DNA from 3 places in the Bacillus sp. A015 genome. Region 1 is predicted to be linked to each of the others. Evidence: predicted binding sites of a transcription regulator. Region 1 holds the regulator's gene; each other region holds the start of a gene.
The links. Region 1 encodes Rex, which represses fermentation and respiration genes when NADH is low (regulators of the CRP and FNR family bind a similar motif). Its sites were predicted from a motif close to TTGTGAAATATTTCACAA; they were not measured.
Positions count from the first base shown of each region.

Region 2: the regulator Rex is predicted to act here: its motif matches at 3,033-3,050, upstream of ACSLGF_RS15610 (L-lactate dehydrogenase).
Region 3: the regulator Rex is predicted to act here: its motif matches at 1,817-1,834, upstream of ACSLGF_RS06300 (cytochrome ubiquinol oxidase subunit I).

Region 1 is NZ_JBSPZB010000032.1:5,176-11,503, forward strand. Features, by position in the region: gene ACSLGF_RS18030 (ABC transporter ATP-binding protein) at 1-1,113, opposite strand, end outside; gene moaC (cyclic pyranopterin monophosphate synthase MoaC) at 1,252-1,743, shown strand; gene ACSLGF_RS18040 (redox-sensing transcriptional repressor Rex) at 1,759-2,412, shown strand; gene ACSLGF_RS18045 (twin-arginine translocase TatA/TatE family subunit) at 2,440-2,619, shown strand; gene tatC (twin-arginine translocase subunit TatC) at 2,635-3,384, shown strand; gene ACSLGF_RS18055 (NUDIX hydrolase) at 3,433-4,050, opposite strand; gene ACSLGF_RS18060 (YdiK family protein) at 4,107-4,301, opposite strand; gene ACSLGF_RS18065 (CPBP family intramembrane glutamic endopeptidase) at 4,298-5,032, opposite strand; gene groES (co-chaperone GroES) at 5,263-5,547, shown strand; gene groL (chaperonin GroEL) at 5,603-6,328, shown strand, end outside.
Region 2 is NZ_JBSPZB010000021.1:22,917-29,244, reverse strand. Features, by position in the region: gene ACSLGF_RS15620 (LacI family DNA-binding transcriptional regulator) at 1-204, shown strand, start outside; gene ACSLGF_RS15615 (L-lactate permease) at 380-2,002, opposite strand; gene ACSLGF_RS15610 (L-lactate dehydrogenase) at 2,046-2,993, opposite strand; partial or broken gene ACSLGF_RS15605 (YfcC family protein) at 3,210-3,809, opposite strand; partial or broken gene ACSLGF_RS15600 (SDR family NAD(P)-dependent oxidoreductase) at 3,854-4,147, opposite strand; gene ACSLGF_RS15595 (alpha/beta fold hydrolase) at 4,263-5,018, opposite strand; gene ACSLGF_RS15590 (glycine betaine ABC transporter substrate-binding protein) at 5,128-6,012, opposite strand; gene opuAB (glycine/proline betaine ABC transporter permease subunit OpuAB) at 6,012-6,328, opposite strand, start outside.
Region 3 is NZ_JBSPZB010000005.1:102,777-109,104, reverse strand. Features, by position in the region: gene cydB (cytochrome d ubiquinol oxidase subunit II) at 1-335, opposite strand, end outside; gene ACSLGF_RS06300 (cytochrome ubiquinol oxidase subunit I) at 322-1,737, opposite strand; gene ACSLGF_RS06295 (ATP-binding cassette domain-containing protein) at 2,068-2,658, opposite strand; gene ACSLGF_RS06290 (hypothetical protein) at 2,618-2,740, opposite strand; gene ACSLGF_RS06285 (winged helix-turn-helix transcriptional regulator) at 2,771-3,103, opposite strand; gene ACSLGF_RS06280 (VOC family protein) at 3,280-4,173, shown strand; gene ACSLGF_RS06275 (GTP cyclohydrolase II) at 4,151-4,912, shown strand; gene ribD (bifunctional diaminohydroxyphosphoribosylaminopyrimidine deaminase/5-amino-6-(5-phosphoribosylamino)uracil reductase RibD) at 4,899-5,990, shown strand; gene ACSLGF_RS06265 (VOC family protein) at 6,085-6,328, opposite strand, start outside.

The DNA.
Region 1 (6,328 bases):
TTTTAAAAGTGTTGATTTTCCAATTCCGTTCGGACCAATGAGTGCCACACTATCCTCGCGTTTGATATGAAAAGAAAGAGAGGATAGGAGCGGCGTTTTTTCATCATAACTAATATCGAGATCATACACCTTCAGCACATCATTGCCGCTTTGTCTCGTAATATCAAAATGAAAGCTTGCGGATTTTTCATCACCTAATGGCTTATCTAAACGATCCATTCGTTCCAGCTGCTTCCGTCTGCTCTGAGCCCGCTTTGTGGTAGAGGCTCTTGCTAGGTTGCGATCCACGAAGTCCTGGAGCTTTGAGATTTCTTCTTGCTGCTTTTCATAGAGCTTCATATCACGCTCTAGCTGCTCCGCTTTCAGCTCAAGATACTTACTATAGTTCCCTGCAAACTTTTTCATCGCTGTTCTTGAGACTTCATAGACATGGTTGACGACTTTGTCTAAGAAATAGCGGTCATGGGAAACGATGAGAATAGCTCCTGTATAATTTTGCAAATACTGCTCAAGCCATGATAAGGTATCAATATCTAAATGGTTGGTCGGCTCGTCCAGAATTAAGAGTTCTGGTTTCATTAATAATAGCTTTCCAAGCGCTAGACGGGTTTTCTGACCGCCGCTTAAGGATTGGACGGTTGTGTCATCTTCAAAATGACTAAATCCGAGCCCATGAAGAATGGAGCGGACATCTGCTTCATATTGATAGCCACCTTGATCCTTAAATTCCTGCTGCAGCCTGTCATAGGTTTTCATCAGGGAATCCAGCTCTGAACCTGTGGAAGAAGCCATTTTTTCCTCAATGGTTCTCATCTCTTGTTCCATTTCTTTTAAATGATCAAAAACCGATAATAATTCGTCTTTTAACGTACGTGTAGACGTCACATCGGTGTGCTGTGCTAAATAGCCGATTGATAGGTCTTTCGGTTTGATGATCTCACCTTGCTCGTAAGACATTTGACCGGCAATAATTTTTAAAAGCGTGGATTTGCCTGCGCCGTTACGACCAACAATGGCAATGCGATCCTTTGCTTTGACTTCCAATTTTATATTCATTAAAACGGTATCAGCGCCAAACGATTTGGACAGCTGATTCACTTGTAGAATCATCATGTAACTTCACCTCTGCTATAATATGTTAAGTGTAGCTTATCAGCAGTAAACCGGCAAATCTTACATACAATCGCCATGGTCAAATGAAAGACAGATAGGAAAAAATAGTGTATGATTTGAGTGAGGGAGCGTTGAAAGATGAGTCAATTTAGCCACTTTAACGAACAAGGAAGAGCAAAGATGGTCGACATTAGTGACAAATCGTCTACAGTGAGAACCGCCGTTGCTGCTTCAAGCGTTCGTATGATAAAAGAAGTGTTTCATAAAATACAACAACGTGAAATTGGAAAAGGGGATGTGCTATCTGTCGCACAGATTGCTGGCATCATGGCAGCAAAGCAAACGTCCAACATCATTCCAATGTGTCATCCGCTTGTACTAAAAGGCGTGGATATCTCCTTTGATTGGGAGGAAGACGGAAATGCGCACATTCTGAACATACAAGTACAGGTCAAAACAAAAGGAAGTACGGGTGTTGAGATGGAAGCGCTCACTTCTGCTTCAGTATGTGCACTGACCGTTTACGACATGTGCAAAGCGATTGATAAAGGCATGATCATCGGTCCTACCTATCTAGTTGAAAAGACAGGCGGGAAAAACGGTGATTTTCACAGAGCATCTGATATTTAAGTTGGAGGACCTTATATGAATATAGACCAGTCAAAAATTCCACAAGCGACAGCCAAACGTTTGCCGCTTTACTACCGTTTTTTAAAAAATCTGCATGCATCAGGAAAACAAAGGGTGTCATCGGCAGAGCTTAGTGATGCAGTCAAAGTGGATTCTGCCACCATTCGCCGAGATTTTTCGTATTTTGGTGCACTAGGGAAGAAAGGGTATGGCTATAATGTCGATTACCTCTTGACCTTCTTCAGAAAGACCCTTGACCAAGATGAAATGACCAATGTTATGCTCATCGGTGTCGGGAATTTAGGGACTGCTTTTTTACACTATAATTTCATAAAAAATAATAATACAAAAATTTCAATGGCTTTTGACGTCAATGAGAGTAAAATAGGAAGTGAGATAGGCGGCGTGCCTGTCTATGATTTGGATAATCTTGAAGAGCATGTTCAAGAGGTAGGAGATATTCCTGTTGCGATTTTGACAGTACCTGCCGTAGCAGCTCAGTCCATTACAGATCGTTTGATTGCCCTTGGCATCAAAGGAATCCTTAACTTTACGCCGGCTCGATTGAATGTGCCGGAACACATTCGAATTCATCATATAGATTTGGCGGTTGAACTTCAGTCTCTTGTGTATTTCTTAAAGCATTACTCTGTTACGCAGGAGGACTGATGAAAAGGGGTAAAGGGGGTGGAGCAAATGGGTCCGATCGGTCCTGGAAGTTTGGTTCTGGTTGCGATTGTTGCGCTCATTATTTTTGGGCCGAAAAAGCTTCCTCAATTAGGAAGAGCAGCAGGAGATACATTACGTGAATTCAAAAATGCCACTAAAGGTTTAGCTGATGATCAGGAAGAAAATAAGAAAAAAGAAGATCAGTAGAATAGGATGAGCTTCATGAATGTCAAAGATATGCCGCTTATGGAGCATATTGTGGAACTGCGAAAGCGTTTAGTGATCATTGCGATGTTTTTTGTCACCTTTATGGCGGCAGGTTTTTTTCTCGCTAAGCCGGTCATTGTGTATTTGCAAAATACCGATGAAGCGGCAACACTGACATTAAACGCATTTAAGCTCACAGATCCACTGTACGTGTTTATGCAGTTCGCATTTGTCATTGCTTTGGTTTTGACGTGTCCCGTTATTTTATATCAGCTTTGGGCGTTTGTAAGTCCTGGCTTATATGAAAAAGAAAGAAAGGTGACACTTGCTTATATTCCGATTGCACTGCTTTTATTTTTGAGCGGTGTGGCTTTCTCTTATTTTATTTTGTTTCCATTTGTCGTCGATTTTATGATGCGAATGTCGAATGATTTAAATGTAGAGCAAGTGATTGGGATTCATGAGTATTTTACATTTCTGATGCAGTTAACACTTCCATTTGGATTTTTGTTTCAGATGCCTGTCGTGTTGATGTTTCTCACAAGACTTGGCATTATTACGCCGATGTTTTTATCAAAAATACGGAAGTATGCCTATTTCGTCCTCCTTGTCATTGCCGCACTCATTACACCGCCAGAGCTTGTTTCTCACCTCATGGTTACCTTGCCAATGCTCGTTTTATATGAAGTGAGTATTGTCATTTCAAGAGTGACCTATCGCAAAATGCAGCAAACAGAGGAGAAAGAAAGTCATTATGTCTCATAAAAAAGCATCGTGATCCAAATGGTGATCACGATGCTTTTTCTATTGTGATCAAAATTGATTGATGGCGTGAAAGAGGCGCTGATAATAACAGGGCTCATGCGGGACAAAGTCGTGTACATCTACTTCTCTGCTTTCCTCACGCCGTTCTCCGGCTGCATCCATCTCAAAGCCCTCTACCTGAATCCTTTCACATTGCCCTGTTAAAAGGTGCTGTGCATCGATGAATCTCGTTCTGTAAAGACCAGCGACTTCTTCTTTCTGTAATTGAACGTTTATAGGCTCTCCTTGATTTACATATAGGTACACGTGACAGAACTCACGGTCGATGAACGAAGGCATATGGATTTCATCCTGTATGACACCTGCAAAGGTAAGGTCTTCAAAAGGGATAGAGAGACCAAGCTCTTCTTCCACCTCTCTGATGCCATCAGAAGGCTGTTCATCTGCAAGAAGGTGGCCTGCTGCTGTGATATCAAGCAGAGAAGGAAAATCCTTTTTTGCGGGACTTCTTAGCTGAAAATAGAGATAGACTGTGTCATATTCCTTTTTTAAAAGCCAGAAATGAAATGTTTCATGCCAAAGACCTTGGGCATGGACATCTGAACGGGTGGCAACTCCAATCGTTTCCTGCTGATCGTTCATGATTCTCAGTTTTTCATGTTCCATGAAGACATGACCTCCATAAAAAAACCATTTTCCTAGCGGCGGAAAATGGTTTTGATTTATTTTTGCTGTTGTTTTTTTAGTTTGACAGAGAAGGCAAACATTTTAAACGCGATATTGATATTATAGGCCGCAAACACCATCAGCAAAATGCTGTAAAATGACCACATGTCACCTGGGTTTTGGATGGCCATATAGGTGAAAGCCACACCTACTGCAAAATAAATGATGCCCCATACGACAGGGTTTCTCATGAGAAAAAGCCTCCAATAATCATTTGCATTGTTTGAGATTGTTCTTCAATCATTTTTTTCACTGGCTCAATCTGCACAAGAATGACGAGCGAGTTCATGAGCATATGAGCGCCGATTGGAACAATGATTCGTTTTGTTTTCGCATATAAAAAGGCAAAGGTAAAGCCCATCGCGGTATAGAGCAAGATATGGGCAAAATCAGTGTGTACAGCGGCGAAAACCACTGAACTAACAAGTGCCCCAATGAAAAAATTCGTCTTTTCGTAGATCACCCCAAAAATGATTTTTCGGAAAATAATTTCCTCTAAGATAGGTCCAATCAGGGCGATGACGATCACAAGCCAAGGAACGGCATCCATAATAGATAAAATCGCTTGTGTATTTTCTGACTCACGGCCAATGCCGAATGCATACTGCTCAATCACTCCTGCAATCGATTGCGCAAAGAGGGAGAGAAAGAAACCGCCAATGGTCCAGGCGATGGCAGAGCCGGCTGAAACCGGTGCTTCATTCCGAAGTGAAGCTTTTGGTACTGTCCGCAGGATGAGCAAAATAATGATCAACCCGATACAGAAGCTGATGATTGTCCAAGTTCCCGACAATTGTGAGAGCTCCGCTTGTGTCATTGGTGTCTGAATGAATCCTAACCATTTCATGATGAGCACATAAGGAATAGCAGAAACCTGTACCAATATATAAGTTAAGATGATGTACCAATATTGTTTTTTCAAGTAACGAAAACCCCTTTACTAAAAGAACTAGATTTATTGTAACACAAGTCTTCTTTTTCGTTTGAAAAGGAAAGAATCTGAGATGAAAAAAGATCGTGAAAGCGCAAAAATTTTTAAAGGTTTTTACTTGAAATTGCAGAAGACATTCTTTATTATAATAAATGTGTTAGCACTCGTTAGTGATGAGTGCTAAAAAAGACTACATATAAAAATTGAGGAGGTTGTTTCTTATGTTAAAGCCATTAGGCGATCGCGTAATCATTGAACTCGTTGAATCTGAGGAAAAAACCGCTAGCGGTATTGTCTTACCGGATTCTGCAAAAGAAAAACCACAAGAAGGTAAAATTGTTGCAGCAGGTTCAGGTCGTGTACTTGAAAGTGGTGAGCGCGTTGCGTTAGAAGTCAATACAGGCGACCGCATTATCTTCTCAAAATATGCAGGCACTGAAGTGAAATATGAAGGAAAAGAATATTTAATCCTTCGTGAAAGCGACATTTTAGCTGTTATTGGTTAATCACATAAAAAACATTGAGATACATTTCTAAAAAGACTGAGGAGGTTTTGTTATTATGGCAAAAGATATTAAGTTCAGTGAAGAAGCACGCCGTGCGATGTTACGTGGTGTAGATGCACTTGCAGATGCTGTAAAAGTAACTTTAGGACCTAAAGGACGTAACGTGGTTCTTGAGAAAAAATTTGGTTCTCCACTTATCACAAATGATGGTGTAACGATTGCAAAAGAAATCGAATTAGAAGATGCATTTGAAAACATGGGTGCAAAACTTGTTGCTGAAGTCGCAAGCAAAACAAACGACGTAGCTGGTGACGGTACAACAACGGCAACTGTTCTAGCTCAAGCAATGATCCGTGAAGGCTTGAAAAACGTAACAGCTGGTGCAAACCCTGTTGGCGTTCGTAAAGGGATCGAAGAAGCAGTGAAAGTAGCACTTGAAGGCTTGCACGAGATTTCTAAACCAATCGAAGGCAAAGAGTCAATTGCTCAAGTTGCGTCCATTTCTGCAGCAGATGAAGAAGTAGGAAGTCTGATCGCTGAAGCAATGGAGCGCGTAGGTAATGACGGTGTTATTACAATCGAAGAATCTAAAGGATTCACGACTGAGCTTGAAGTGGTTGAAGGTATGCAATTTGACCGCGGATACGCTTCACCATACATGGTGACTGATTCTGATAAGATGGAAGCGGTTCTTGAAAATCCTTACATCTTAATCACAGACAAAAAGATCACAAACATTCAAGAAATCCTGCCTGTACTTGAGCAAGTCGTACAACAAGGG
Region 2 (6,328 bases), on a different contig from region 1:
CCCGAGGATCTAGCGGTTATCGGCTACGACAACCAAGACATTTGCGAGGTGACGGCTCCAACGATCACCACCATCGACATCCCGATCGTAGAGCTTGGCCAGCGGTCTGTGCAGCAAATGATCCAGCTCCTGCAAGACCAAAAACCATTACAGCGTGAACATATTCAGCTGCCTACCCGGCTCGTGACAAGAGAATCTACATAAACAAAAGAAGAGACTGAGATGACTCTCAGCGTGATAGAAAACCTTTGAAGTATAGGAAGGACGAGGAGCGGAGCGAATTTGAGATTCGTGAGCACCGGCACGCAGGACTGACACAGAATGCGAGGGTTTGTCTACACGCTAAAAGACTGAGATGGCTCTCAGTCTTTTTTAAAACCTATACAAATTGAGCAAGAATGAACGTCCATATACACACGATGGCAAGCAGGATGACGCTGTACTTCACTGTCTTTTGGAATAGCTCAGATTCTTTACCTGTTTCTCCAACGGCTGCTGTAGCGATGGCGATTGATTGTGGAGAAATTAACTTCGCCATGACCCCACCGGTCGTATTCGCACCGATTAACAAACCTGCCTGTGAGCCGATTTGAGAAGCAGTAACCGCTTGAAGGTTACCGAATAATGCGTTGTTACTCACGACAGATCCCGTAATAAACACGCCGATCCAGCCAAGTACTGGGCTGACAAGCGGGAACAAATCGCCTGTTTTTGCAAGCGCAAGTCCAATTGCAGAGCTCAGTCCGGCAAAGTTCGCCAAGCCTGCAAAGCCCATGATAAAACAAATGGTGAGAACAGGTACCCACAGCTCCTTCACCGCTGCTTTTAAGCAGGCAGCGCCTTCTGTTAATTTAATATGTTTACTAAACAATCCTGTCAGCATGACCGCAATGAAAATGGCAGTACCTGTTGCACTGATGACATCAATTTTAAAGATCGCATCAATGGGGGTTTCTGTTTGTGCAATTGGTGGTAATTTCACAATTTGCTGATGTAGAAACGGCATTTTCACTAAAACCGTCGTCCAGTTGAGTGGTCCTCCTACAGCAAACAATGCTTTAAATGCTGGCAGACTCCATACAGTAATAACGGCAGTTAAAATATAGAATGGAGACCATGCTTTCAAGACTTCAACTCCGCGATACGTGTGTTTCTGTTCAATGGCTGGTGCTCCTTCTTCACGATAAATGTGTTTTGGCTGCCATTTTCGAAGAAATAAAGCCAAAATTCCCATACTTGCTAAGGCTGAAATAATGTTGGCAAGCTCAGGACCCATCGTCACCATCGTTACAGCTTGCAAAATCGCATAACTTCCACTAACAACAAGCAAGGCTGGCAGCGTTTCTTTGATCCCTTTGAAGCCGTCTACAATCAGAATGAGTAGAAACGGGATACAGAAAGAAATAAATGGGATCGTATACACAAGGGTTTGAGATAAAGCGAGCGGCGTCATATTGCCCATTTGCGCCCCTGTAATGACTGGGATGCCCACTGCACCAAATGCGCCAGACGCAGCATTGGCAATTAAGCAGAGCATTGCGGCTTTAAGTGGTTTAAATCCAAGCTCTGTTAAGAGGGCGGCACTGATCGCTATCGGTACCCCAAACCCAGCTGCTCCTTCTAAAAATGCGTTAAAACTAAAACCAATTAATAAGAGCTGAAGACGTTGATCTTGAGATATTCCTGCAATACTAGAACGAATGACATCAAATTTTCCAGATGTCACAGCAATTTTATAGAGCCATACGGCCATGATGACGATATATCCAATCGGCCACAGCCCATTAGATATACCGAGCAGCACAGCAGATAGTGCCTTTTCAACTGGCATATGAAAGAAGAAAACAGCTGTTACAAAACTGACGATTAAGGTAAAACAAGCGGCTAAAACACCTTTTAACTTAAATACGGTTAATGCAAGTAGAAAAAATAAAATTGGAAGCATTGCCACCAATGCACTCACGAACTCATTACCAAACGGATTATATATTTGCTGCCACATAGTGATTCATCCTTTTCTGCTCAGATAGGTTGCCTTTGATTGATTAAAAATGAGGAGCCAAAATCTCTTTTAGCACATTCACACTGTGTGCGAACTTTTCTTTTTCTGTCTCGTTCAGTGCAAGCTCCATAATTTCTGTTGCACCATTTCGGTTCACAAGGGCAGGTACACCAATGTAGACATCTTCTGCTCCGTACTCTCCATCTAAATAAGTGCTGACAGTCAAAATGCTGTTTTCATTGTGCAAGATCGCTCTTGTGATGCGGGCTAAACTCATCGCTACGCCGTAGTAAGTGGCACCTTTTTTCTCAATAATTTGGTATGCGGCGTGACGGACATTTTCCATGATTTCATCTAAGTCTTCTTGTTTGTATTGATCATTTCTCTTCATTAATTCTGTAATCGGTACACTCCCGATATTCGCATGACTCCAAACAGCAAGCTCTGTATCACCATGCTCTCCAATGATGTACGCATGCACGTTGTGTGCCGCTGCTTCAAAATACTCACTGAGCATGTATCTAAATCTTGCGGTATCAAGAGTGGTCCCACTACCAATCACTCGTTCTTTTGGAAGTCCACTGAATTTCCAAGTGGCATATGTCAAAATATCAACAGGGTTTGTGGCAACTAAAAAAATGCCATCGAATCCGCTTTTCATCACATTGTCTACAATGCCTTTAAAGATATTTAAATTTTTCTCAACAAGGTCAAGTCTCGTTTCACCTGGCTTTTGGTTCACTCCAGCACAGATACACACAATATCTGCATCCTTACAATCCTCATAATCTCCATACCACGTATTCACAGGATGCGGGGCAAATGCTTTCCCGTGGTTTAAATCCATTACGTCACCCATTGCTTTATCTTGATTCAGATCAATCACAACCAATTCGTCTGTGATCGCTTGATTTATTAATGTAAAGGCATAACTACTGCCGACGAAACCTGCTCCAATAAGTGCTACTTTGTTTACTTTTTCGTTTGTCATGTTTCCTCATCCTCCTGAGTAAAACTAGGTTGCTTTTATTTGTGAAGTATTTCACATTATTATTGTGCAACATTTCACAAACTTTTGCAAGAAGGTGACTCAAAAAAATATGTAGCGAATTTGTGAACAAACTTATTGTGGTTTCAAACCCACTGTTTCCATACTATTTCCACAAGAAAAAAGCTGCCAAACTCTCTTCAGCAGCTTCATACATGTTTAATAAGGTCCCCAGTTGATCATCACTCCGATACAAATAAACACAAGACCGATGACAAACCAAATGAGCGCAAGCGGCACCATAAAACGCAGCCACTTCACATAAGGAATACCACTTGCAGCAAGCACAGCCATCAACACACCTGAAGTAGGATTGATACAGTTGACCACTCCTTCTCCAAGCATGACTGCTTCTACAGCTACTTGTCTGGTGATGCCCATTAAATCAGCCAGCGGCGCAAGAATCGGAATAAAGACAACAGCTTCTCCTGACCCTGATGAAATCAAAAAGTGAAGGAGCGCACTCGCAATATACATCCCGATCGCACCAGCAATTGGACTAAATCCTGTCAGCATACTCGCCAAGCCATTGACCACTGTATCAAGCAATTTACCGTTTTCTAGAATAACTGAAATGAAGCGTGCCATCCCGACAATAAGTGCGCCGTATACAAGGCTTTGACAGCCGACAATAAACGTTTTCGCAATATCATTGGCTGCTAATCCGCCGAGCAGTCCAGCAGCAATTGCCATAAAAATGAACACACCCGCCATTTCCTTATCGGTCCAGCCAAGTTGAAGCGCACCATATAAAAAGCCACCCGTCTTTTCTTAAAGCGGGTGGTCTACTTTATCACGACCATTTAAGCATTCAAATCTGTCATCGCTGGGACGTTGATTTCTTTCACACAAGATACCCTTGATAAATGAATCACGCATCTCGCAAGCTCTCCTAGATTGATGCAGGTCACGGATATTTTATCTTTTCTCACATGCTCTCTCAGTGCATTCACAATCCCGCGCAATCCAAATTTAGACGCTACAAAGGAAACCTGCGGCAGGTTCGTATGGTCGAGTCCCGCAGTAGAGCCAATCACGAGGATCTTTCCATTCTCAGATTTCCTTACGTGCGGAAGCAATGCTTGGATGTAGGTAATTCACGAGCTGCCAGTCGTGCAACAGCTCAGCTGTATGCATGTTTATACCTATATCATACAAATTCTAAGACACGGTTGCCCCTTTTATGCCTGTCTTCACTTCCTCATGGCATGACTACCTGATTTCTATTAATTCTGCTGGTAACTCACGTGCCTCTACAAAGCATTTGATCATTTCGGTAAAGAGGTCTTTCTTTTCAAAAGTAAACGTATGTCCAATGGCTGGAACGATGAATCCTTCTGCCTTTGGGTGTGCATTCGTTATTTTTTTCGCTGACCGTTTCATGATGCCTCTTTCCCTTTCTCCCACTGTCACAAGAATCCGTGCTTTTGCTTGCTGAAACGTGTCTGATAGCTTGTAATGAAGGTTTTCTTGAAACATTGTAAGAAGAATTTCCTTTTGCAAATGTTTCGAATCAGCCGCATAATGTTCCAGTACATGCTTTGGAATCCCCATCTTTTCAGCTTGCTGCTGGATAAACCAATCTTTCTTTAATAACGGGTACGTAAGAGGTAAAATAGGCTTCACCATCAAATAGAGCCACGGCAATGGCATCACAAGGGCGCTATTGATCACGGCTATGTCTACGATGTCTGGCTCTCTCGATAACAGATCAACGGCAATCTGGGCACCTAGAGAGAATCCAATGAGAATGACTGTACGGCCGTGCGCATGCTCCTCAATCCATGAGATGATCTCACGGGTGCTTTCTCGCATGGAAAACGGCTGTTCATTTGCTCTTGTCCCGTGACCGATGAGATCAGGGGTATAGCAATCATATACTTCTTTAAATGTTTCAATCTGTTCCTGCCACATCCAGCTGCTTACTCCTCCGCCATGCAGGAAAATCATGATTGGCTTATCCATCATCGACAACTCGTCCACCATCCTTATGTATAAGAAAAAAGCAGCCGCTTTTTGAGCAGACTGCTTTTTCCATATGCTCCCTTCTATTATAAGGGAACGATCACAAAATTGGCTATTTTTTCAAATCCTCAATGGAATTCACGTTCTTCATATATGTCGGAACAACTAGACCAATTTTAACGCCTTTCATACTTATACCTACATCTTCATATTTGCCTTTAAATTTCTCTGCGTATACTTTATGTGTTTGTGGCAGCCATGCTGCAAGTGAAGCATCTGCGCTTCCATCAGCAATCGCTGTCCACATTGGACCAGCTTCAACTTGAGTCAATGTGACGTTATAACCTAAATCCTCTAACACTTTTCCTACCACATTTGTACTAGCAATTTCACTATCCCAAGCAACGTAGACAAGTTTCATTTTTTCTCCATTTACCTTATCTACACCTTTAGTCCATTTACTTACTAAATCCTTATGCTTCTTCACAAAGTCCGCAGCCGCATCCTTTGGCTTTTTCCCTTCTTGGATCGCAAGCATTACTTCTCCCATGTCATCTTCAGACCAGTTAAACTGACTAAGTAGTTGATTTGCTTGAGGTTGATCCTCTGCAAAACCTTTCCTTGTGATTGTGTGAATTTCTTCTGCGTCACCAAACACACCTTTAGGGTCTTTTAAATACTTCAAATCATACTTAGAAAACATCCAATGAGGATTCCATCCAGTGATGATGATCGGTTCTTTTTTATCATAAGCTTTCTTTAAAGACGCTGTCATAGAAGAACTAGATCCTGAAGTCACTGACCACTTAGATAAATCGTAATCCTTTAAAGCATTATCCGCAGCTTCCATAATTCCCGCACCTGGGTCAATTCCAGTAATTTTATACTTCACCTGTTCTCCAACTGTTGCATCTTTATTATTTGTTGCACTACCACAAGCAGCTAATCCCAAAGTCAAAATCGCCGCCGCACTTATCCCTACAATTTTCTTAAACATTAAACGTCCCCCTTAGTTTTTTTGGTTTTTATGTTTTGTGTAATTCGGTCAAGAACAATAGCCAAAATAACGATGGCAATCCCTGCCTCTACACCAGTTCCTGTTTTCAATTGAGTCACAGCTCGGTATACTTCTTCACCTAATCCAGGCGCACCAACCATTGATGCAATGACAACCATAGATAAGGCTAACATAATGCTTTGGTTAATCCCTGCCATAATGGTCTTTGTCGCAAGTGGCAGCTGTACTTTAATTAATCGTTGACTCGTTGTCGAACCAAATGCCTCAGTCGCTTCAATTAAAGTAGCCGGAACTT
Region 3 (6,328 bases), on a different contig from region 1:
CAAGAGGCTTTCTCAACTTTCCCTCGGAATTCAAAGGCGACCCCCCGCCCAATGAGCGCTAATAGGAGAACCGTAAACGGAATATAGTATCCGCTGAACATCGTGGCATACCAGTGAGGAAATGCAGCGAAAATAGCACCGCCAGCTGTAATCAGCCAAACCTCATTCGCATCCCAGAAAGGACCAATCGTATTGATTAAAATGCGGCGCTCATGCGCATCCTTTCCAAGCAGCTGCATGGACATCCCTACACCAAAATCAAATCCTTCTAAGAAGAAAAACCCAACAAACAATACTGCGACAAGAATAAACCAAATCTCGTTAAGATATGCCATGATATGCGCCTCCATCAAATGGATCTGTAGACAGGTCCGTTTCATCCTTTTGTTCTGTATCCTCTTCAGAATGTGCACCTTTTTTAATTTCTCGAATGAATAAGTAGGCAAGCAAGATGGCAAGAATCAGATAAATGGTCGTAAAGCTAATGACTGAGAATAATAGCATGCCATAGGATACGTTTGGTGAAATCGATTGAGCGGTCGTCATCATGCCAAAGACGGTCCACGGCTGACGCCCGATTTCAGTCATGATCCAGCCGGCTGAGTTTGCAATAAACGGGAACGCAATCATCCAAACCATAAAGCGTAAATACCATTTGTTTGATTCAAGTTTCTTTCTAAAGCTCAAGTACAAGCCAATCATACTAGCAAAAATCATAAGCATTCCCGCACCGACCATGATTCTAAAGCTCCAGAACGTTGTTTTCACTGGAGGAATGTAGTCTCCTGGGCCAAACTTAGCTTCATATTCTTTTTGAAGTGTCAGCATACCTGGAACATCTCCACTGAACTTCGAATAAGCCAAATAACTTAAAGCAAACGGAATGTTGATTTCTGCAGAGTTTTCTTTTTTATCTGTGTCAATGTTGGCAAATAGTGTCCAAGCCGCTGGATCTCCACTATCCTTCCAAAGGGCTTCACTTGCTGCCATCTTCATCGGCTGTGATTTCATTAAATGCTTTGCTTGGTCATGTCCAGAGAACGCCACACCTAAGCCAGAAATTAAAGCGAGTACCATGGCAATCTGGAATGATTTTTTGAAAAAGGCGATTTCTTGTTTTTTGATCATTTTATAGGCACTAACACCTGCAATAAAGAAAGCGCCTGTTGCCAGCGCACCGAACAGAACGTGCGGGAACTCTACCCAGAGCTGCGGATTCGTGACAAGAGCGCCAAAATCATTCATTTCTGCACGGCCATTTTTAATGACAAATCCAACTGGCTCCTGCATAAATGAGTTAGCTAGTAAAATCCAAAACGCCGAAAAGATCGTACCAAGGGAAACAAGCCAAATACACAATAAATGAATTTTTTTCGGCAGACGATCCCAGCCGAAAATCCAAAGTCCAATAAATGTAGATTCAAGGAAAAAGGCCAATAGTGCTTCAATGGCAAGCGGTGCACCAAAGACATCACCGACAAACCTTGAATAGTCAGACCAGTTCATCCCAAACTGGAATTCCTGCAGAATCCCTGTCACCACACCTACTGCAAAGTTGATTAAGAAAAGGTGACCCCAAAACTTCGCCATCTTTTTATAGATGTCTTTTTTCTTCACTACATAAAGGGTCTGCATCAATGCGACGATAAACACCAAACCTATAGACATAGGAACAAAAATAAAATGAAATAATGTCGTTGAAGCAAATTGAAATCTTGCTAAAAACAGCTCACTCACAGCCTTACATCCTCCCTTACTTTCACATGCCGAATGATTCAAGATCTTTATGCTCACCATTTCACAAAAATTTCACTGCTTGTTCAATGATTCACAATTAACAGCCTATTTGAAATGGTTCACTCAATGAAAATTTACTCTTGAATTTCATTTGGTTAGTTATTTATACCTGTACTTTACACCCATACGCTTCAAAAATAAAGTAAATTTTACCTAAAAATTGGATGGTATTGTGTCAGTTGTTTGAATACTTTGTCAAAAATATGTGACGGAAAGAAAAAAACCGCAAAAAAATAGCGCTGCATCTCGGCGGCAGCGCTGTAATGAAATTTAGGCTTTTTTCTGTAAAGCTGGTCTTGTCACTTGTACTTCATAGTACGTAATTTTGTTTTTTAATAGTCCTTCAGGTTTCGCTTTTCCATGAGCGTGCGCATCACCAAACGCCTGAGATTTTGTCCAGTTCACAAAGTCTTCTGTTAATACTTCTGTTGGTGCCCCTATTTGATTTTGATGCACCTGACCACGCTTCATCGCAATGAGGCGGTCACAATACTTTGCTGCCTGCTGCAGGTCATGAAGAACCATTAAAATGGTGATCCCATGTGTCTCATTCAGCTGTTTGAGCAGCTCTAATAAATCAAGCTGATGCGCAATATCTAAGTAAGTTGTGGGCACATCCAGAATAATAGTCTCTGTTTTCTGAGCAAGCGCCATCGCAATATACGCCTTTTGCCTTTCTCCGCCTGACAATGTATGCAGCATCCTGTTTTCATTGCCGCGGCTGTTTGTCACATCAAGCGCCCACTCAATCGCTTCATGATCTGTCTTCGAGCTCTTTTTCCAGATTGAACGATGCGGACTGCGTCCAAGTGCAATCAGCTCACGTACTGTCATCGATGGGATGGCCGTTCTCGTCTGCATGAGAACAGCGATCTCCTTTGCCATCTCCTGCGCCGTCATCTGTCGGTTGAAGTGATTGGATGATTTCCATGTCCGGGCTCATTGGGTTACCGACTTCTGGCAGTCCTTTCGATCAGGAAGGGACATGTTCCCCTTTTTTGCTGTTTTTTCGCTCTAAAGACCATGCGTACATTTCACGAATAATCGGTTCTATTTTCTTCCCTTGCGCTGTTAATTTATATTCAATCCGCACCGGAATGTCGGGGTATACTTTTTTCTCAACGAGTCCTTCAGCTTCTAAATCCTTTAGCCTTTCTGATAATAATCTTCCGCTGATGTTCATTTCATTTTCAAGCTGACAAAAACGCTTGGGCCCTGTGAGAAGCTGATTGATGATGAGAATCACCCACTTCTTGCCTAGAATCTCCATGGCATCTGTAATTGGGCAGCCGTCTACTTGAGCCATACCTTACTCCCTCCTGCTTTTCTCTCTTTTTTTCATTATAACACAATTAATTACTTGAAATAAGTAACTAACTATTATATAGTTTAGTTACTAAAAGTAACAAGATATACATTTTTATAGATTTTCAAAAACATTTGAACATGCCGACGCATATATCATGAAGGAGCTGACCGAGCTTGAAGACAATTGAGCAGCTAAGATTGGGTGTAACAGAATTACATGTGTCCAACTTTGAGCGTTCTTTACCTTTTTATACAGACATTTTAGGGTTTACTATATTAGAACAGACGGATTCCGCCGTCACTCTTGGCAGCCATGCAAAGGAACCGATCCTTTTGTTAAAAGAAGATGCACAGCTGAAGGAGAAGCCTGATCATGAGCCAGGACTTTATCATTTTGCTGTTTTATTACCTACCAGAAAAAACCTGGGCACATGGCTGGCACATGTGATCAAAAAAGGCTATCCTTTAATTGGAGCAAGCGATCACTTTTTCAGTGAAGCCATTTATTTAAGTGATCCTGACGGCATTGGCGTAGAAATTTATGCTGATCGTCCTGAGGACGTTTGGGTAGGTGAGCATGGAGAACTGAAAGGTGGCGGAAATGCACCGCTTGATGGAGATGGTCTCCTGCAAGAAGCCGCTGATTCCACCTGGGAAGGACTCCCTGCTGGTACAGTCATGGGACACTTACATTTCCATCTTAACCCAGAAGAAGCTGATTCCTTTTATGTGAACACGCTCGGTTTTCATATCCGAATGGCTCCCCAAGCAAGTTTATTTATCGCTGCTGGTGTGTACCATCATCACCTTGCCTTTAATGCATGGGGACGCGGAAGAAAAGGAGCTATTGATCCACGTTTTTCAGGAATTAGAAGCTATACACTGATTTTCCCTGAAGAAGCAGACAGACAATCCGCCGTCGAACGTCTGACACAAGCAGGCATTCACGTAGAAACGACAGGAAAAAGTAACGCATTTGTTGATCCATTTGGCGTTCTCGTTCGTTTACAGATTGAAGAAACAGACAAAAAAGAAGGTGCAGAATATGGACAAACACACAGGTCTTAAAACAGCTATTTTAAAAGATAAAATCAAACGAGTACAGCAAGAAGACGGATATATATATATCACTGGTCCCATTAAACTGCCAGTAAATTTAGACGGCAGAACCGTGATGTTCAACTGGTATTCATGGTTAAAGGACGACGGAAAACAACCGTTATCAGATGAAGCTTTAATTGAAAGCCTCTCCTCCCGCCAGCTTGCCGATCATCAGCAATCAAGCGTTCTTGTGTATGGGGATTTCGAGCACGCGGATGAAGCCTGTATCCGCATGCATTCCATTTGCCACACTGGCGATATTTTCGGAAGCAAGCGCTGCGACTGCGGTTTCCAATTGAAGCAGTCCATGCGAATGATTGAGGACAATGGAGCAGGTGCCCTGTTTTATTTAGCCAACCATGAAGGGCGCGGCATTGGCCTTTTCAGTAAAGCCATGGCTTACATTCTTCAAGAGAACGGCTATGATACAGTGGAAGCAAATGAAGCGCTTGGTTTCGAAGATGATACGCGTCAATATGAAGAAGCCATTGCCGTTCTTCAAACACTTCGTACAAAGCCAGTAAGACTCATTACCAATAATCCGAAAAAGACAGATGCCATCAGTCATGCAGGTCTTTCTCTTTCTGGACGCATTCCGCTTTGGGGTGACGTCTCTGAATTCAACGAAAAATACTTGCAGACAAAAATTAACCGGTCAGGCCACATGAAGGCGGATCAAGAGGTGCATACGATTGCCACATCATGAGCGATATATGAATCTAGCCCTAGAAAATGCACGTGCCATGAAAGGACAGACATCACCGAACCCCCTCGTCGGGGCTGTGATTGTGCGCGATAATGAAATTGTTGGAGTCGGTGCTCACATGAAGGCCGGCGAACCACATGCTGAAATTCATGCACTCAAAATGGCGGGAGACAAGGCAAAAGGAGCCACGATATATGTGACCCTAGAGCCTTGTTCCCACCATGGCCGCACAGGCCCTTGCGCTGAAGCACTTGTCAAAGCCGGCGTCGAAACCGTTGTCGTAGCAGCACTTGATCCGAACCCGCTTGTCGCTGGCCGTGGGATTGCCATTTTACAAGACGCAGGTATCCAAGTCATCACGGGCGTACTTGAACAAGAATCCATTCTCATGAATGAAGTGTTTAACCACTTTATTACGAAAAAAACGCCGTTCGTGACGCTCAAAGCGGGCATCACCCTAGATGGAAAAATTGCTTCTGTTACGTCTGACAGCAAGTGGATTACGTCAGAAACTTCCCGTTATGACGCTCACCACATCCGCAGTATCAATGATGCGATTTTGGTCGGTGCTCAAACCGTCATTCATGACGATCCTTCATTAACCGCGCGGATTCCAAATGGTCATCATCCAATTCGAATTGTCCTAGATTCTAAGCTTTCGACACCGTTGGCGGCAAAGATCGTCACTGATCAGCTGGCACCTACATGGATTTTTACAACAAAGCAAGCAGATGAGGAAAAACGGGCCGCTTTAGAAGCAGCTGGCGTCAGCGTCTTTATGACAGATGGCGACACGCGAGTGCCTTTACAAGAAGTACTTCAAGTGCTCGGAGAAAGAAATGTCTCCTCCCTTATGATTGAGGGCGGCGGCCAAGTCAACGCCTCATTTTTAGAGCAGCATCTTGTAGATAAATTGGTCATCTACATGGCACCTAAGCTCATTGGCGGACGACTCTCTCCTTCCTTTTTCGGAGGCGAAGGCATACGCCTCATGAGTGATGCAATTGAACTGGATCAACTCGCCGTTGAACAGCTGGGGAAAGATATCAAAATAACGGGCTATCCCGTTTATCAATAACGGATTTTCTATAAAAAGATAAGGCTGTCGAGAAAATCTCGACAGCCTTATTGTTTTTTTGAGAATATTTCCTTAAAACATGTAGGTGTGTTTTCTACTCTATTCTCTCTAAAAATTCAATTCGATTTCCAAATGGATCATCTACATAGAACCTGATTGCTCCATCCAAGGGCTGATCTTCTCTTATACGAATATGATGTTTCACTAATATCTCTTTTAATTTTGATAAACTCTTTACACGAAAAGCTGGATGGGCTTTTTTGGCAGCTTGAAAATGATCTTCAATGCCAATATGAAGCTGCTGATGATTGCCGCATTGAAACCAAACACCACCACGT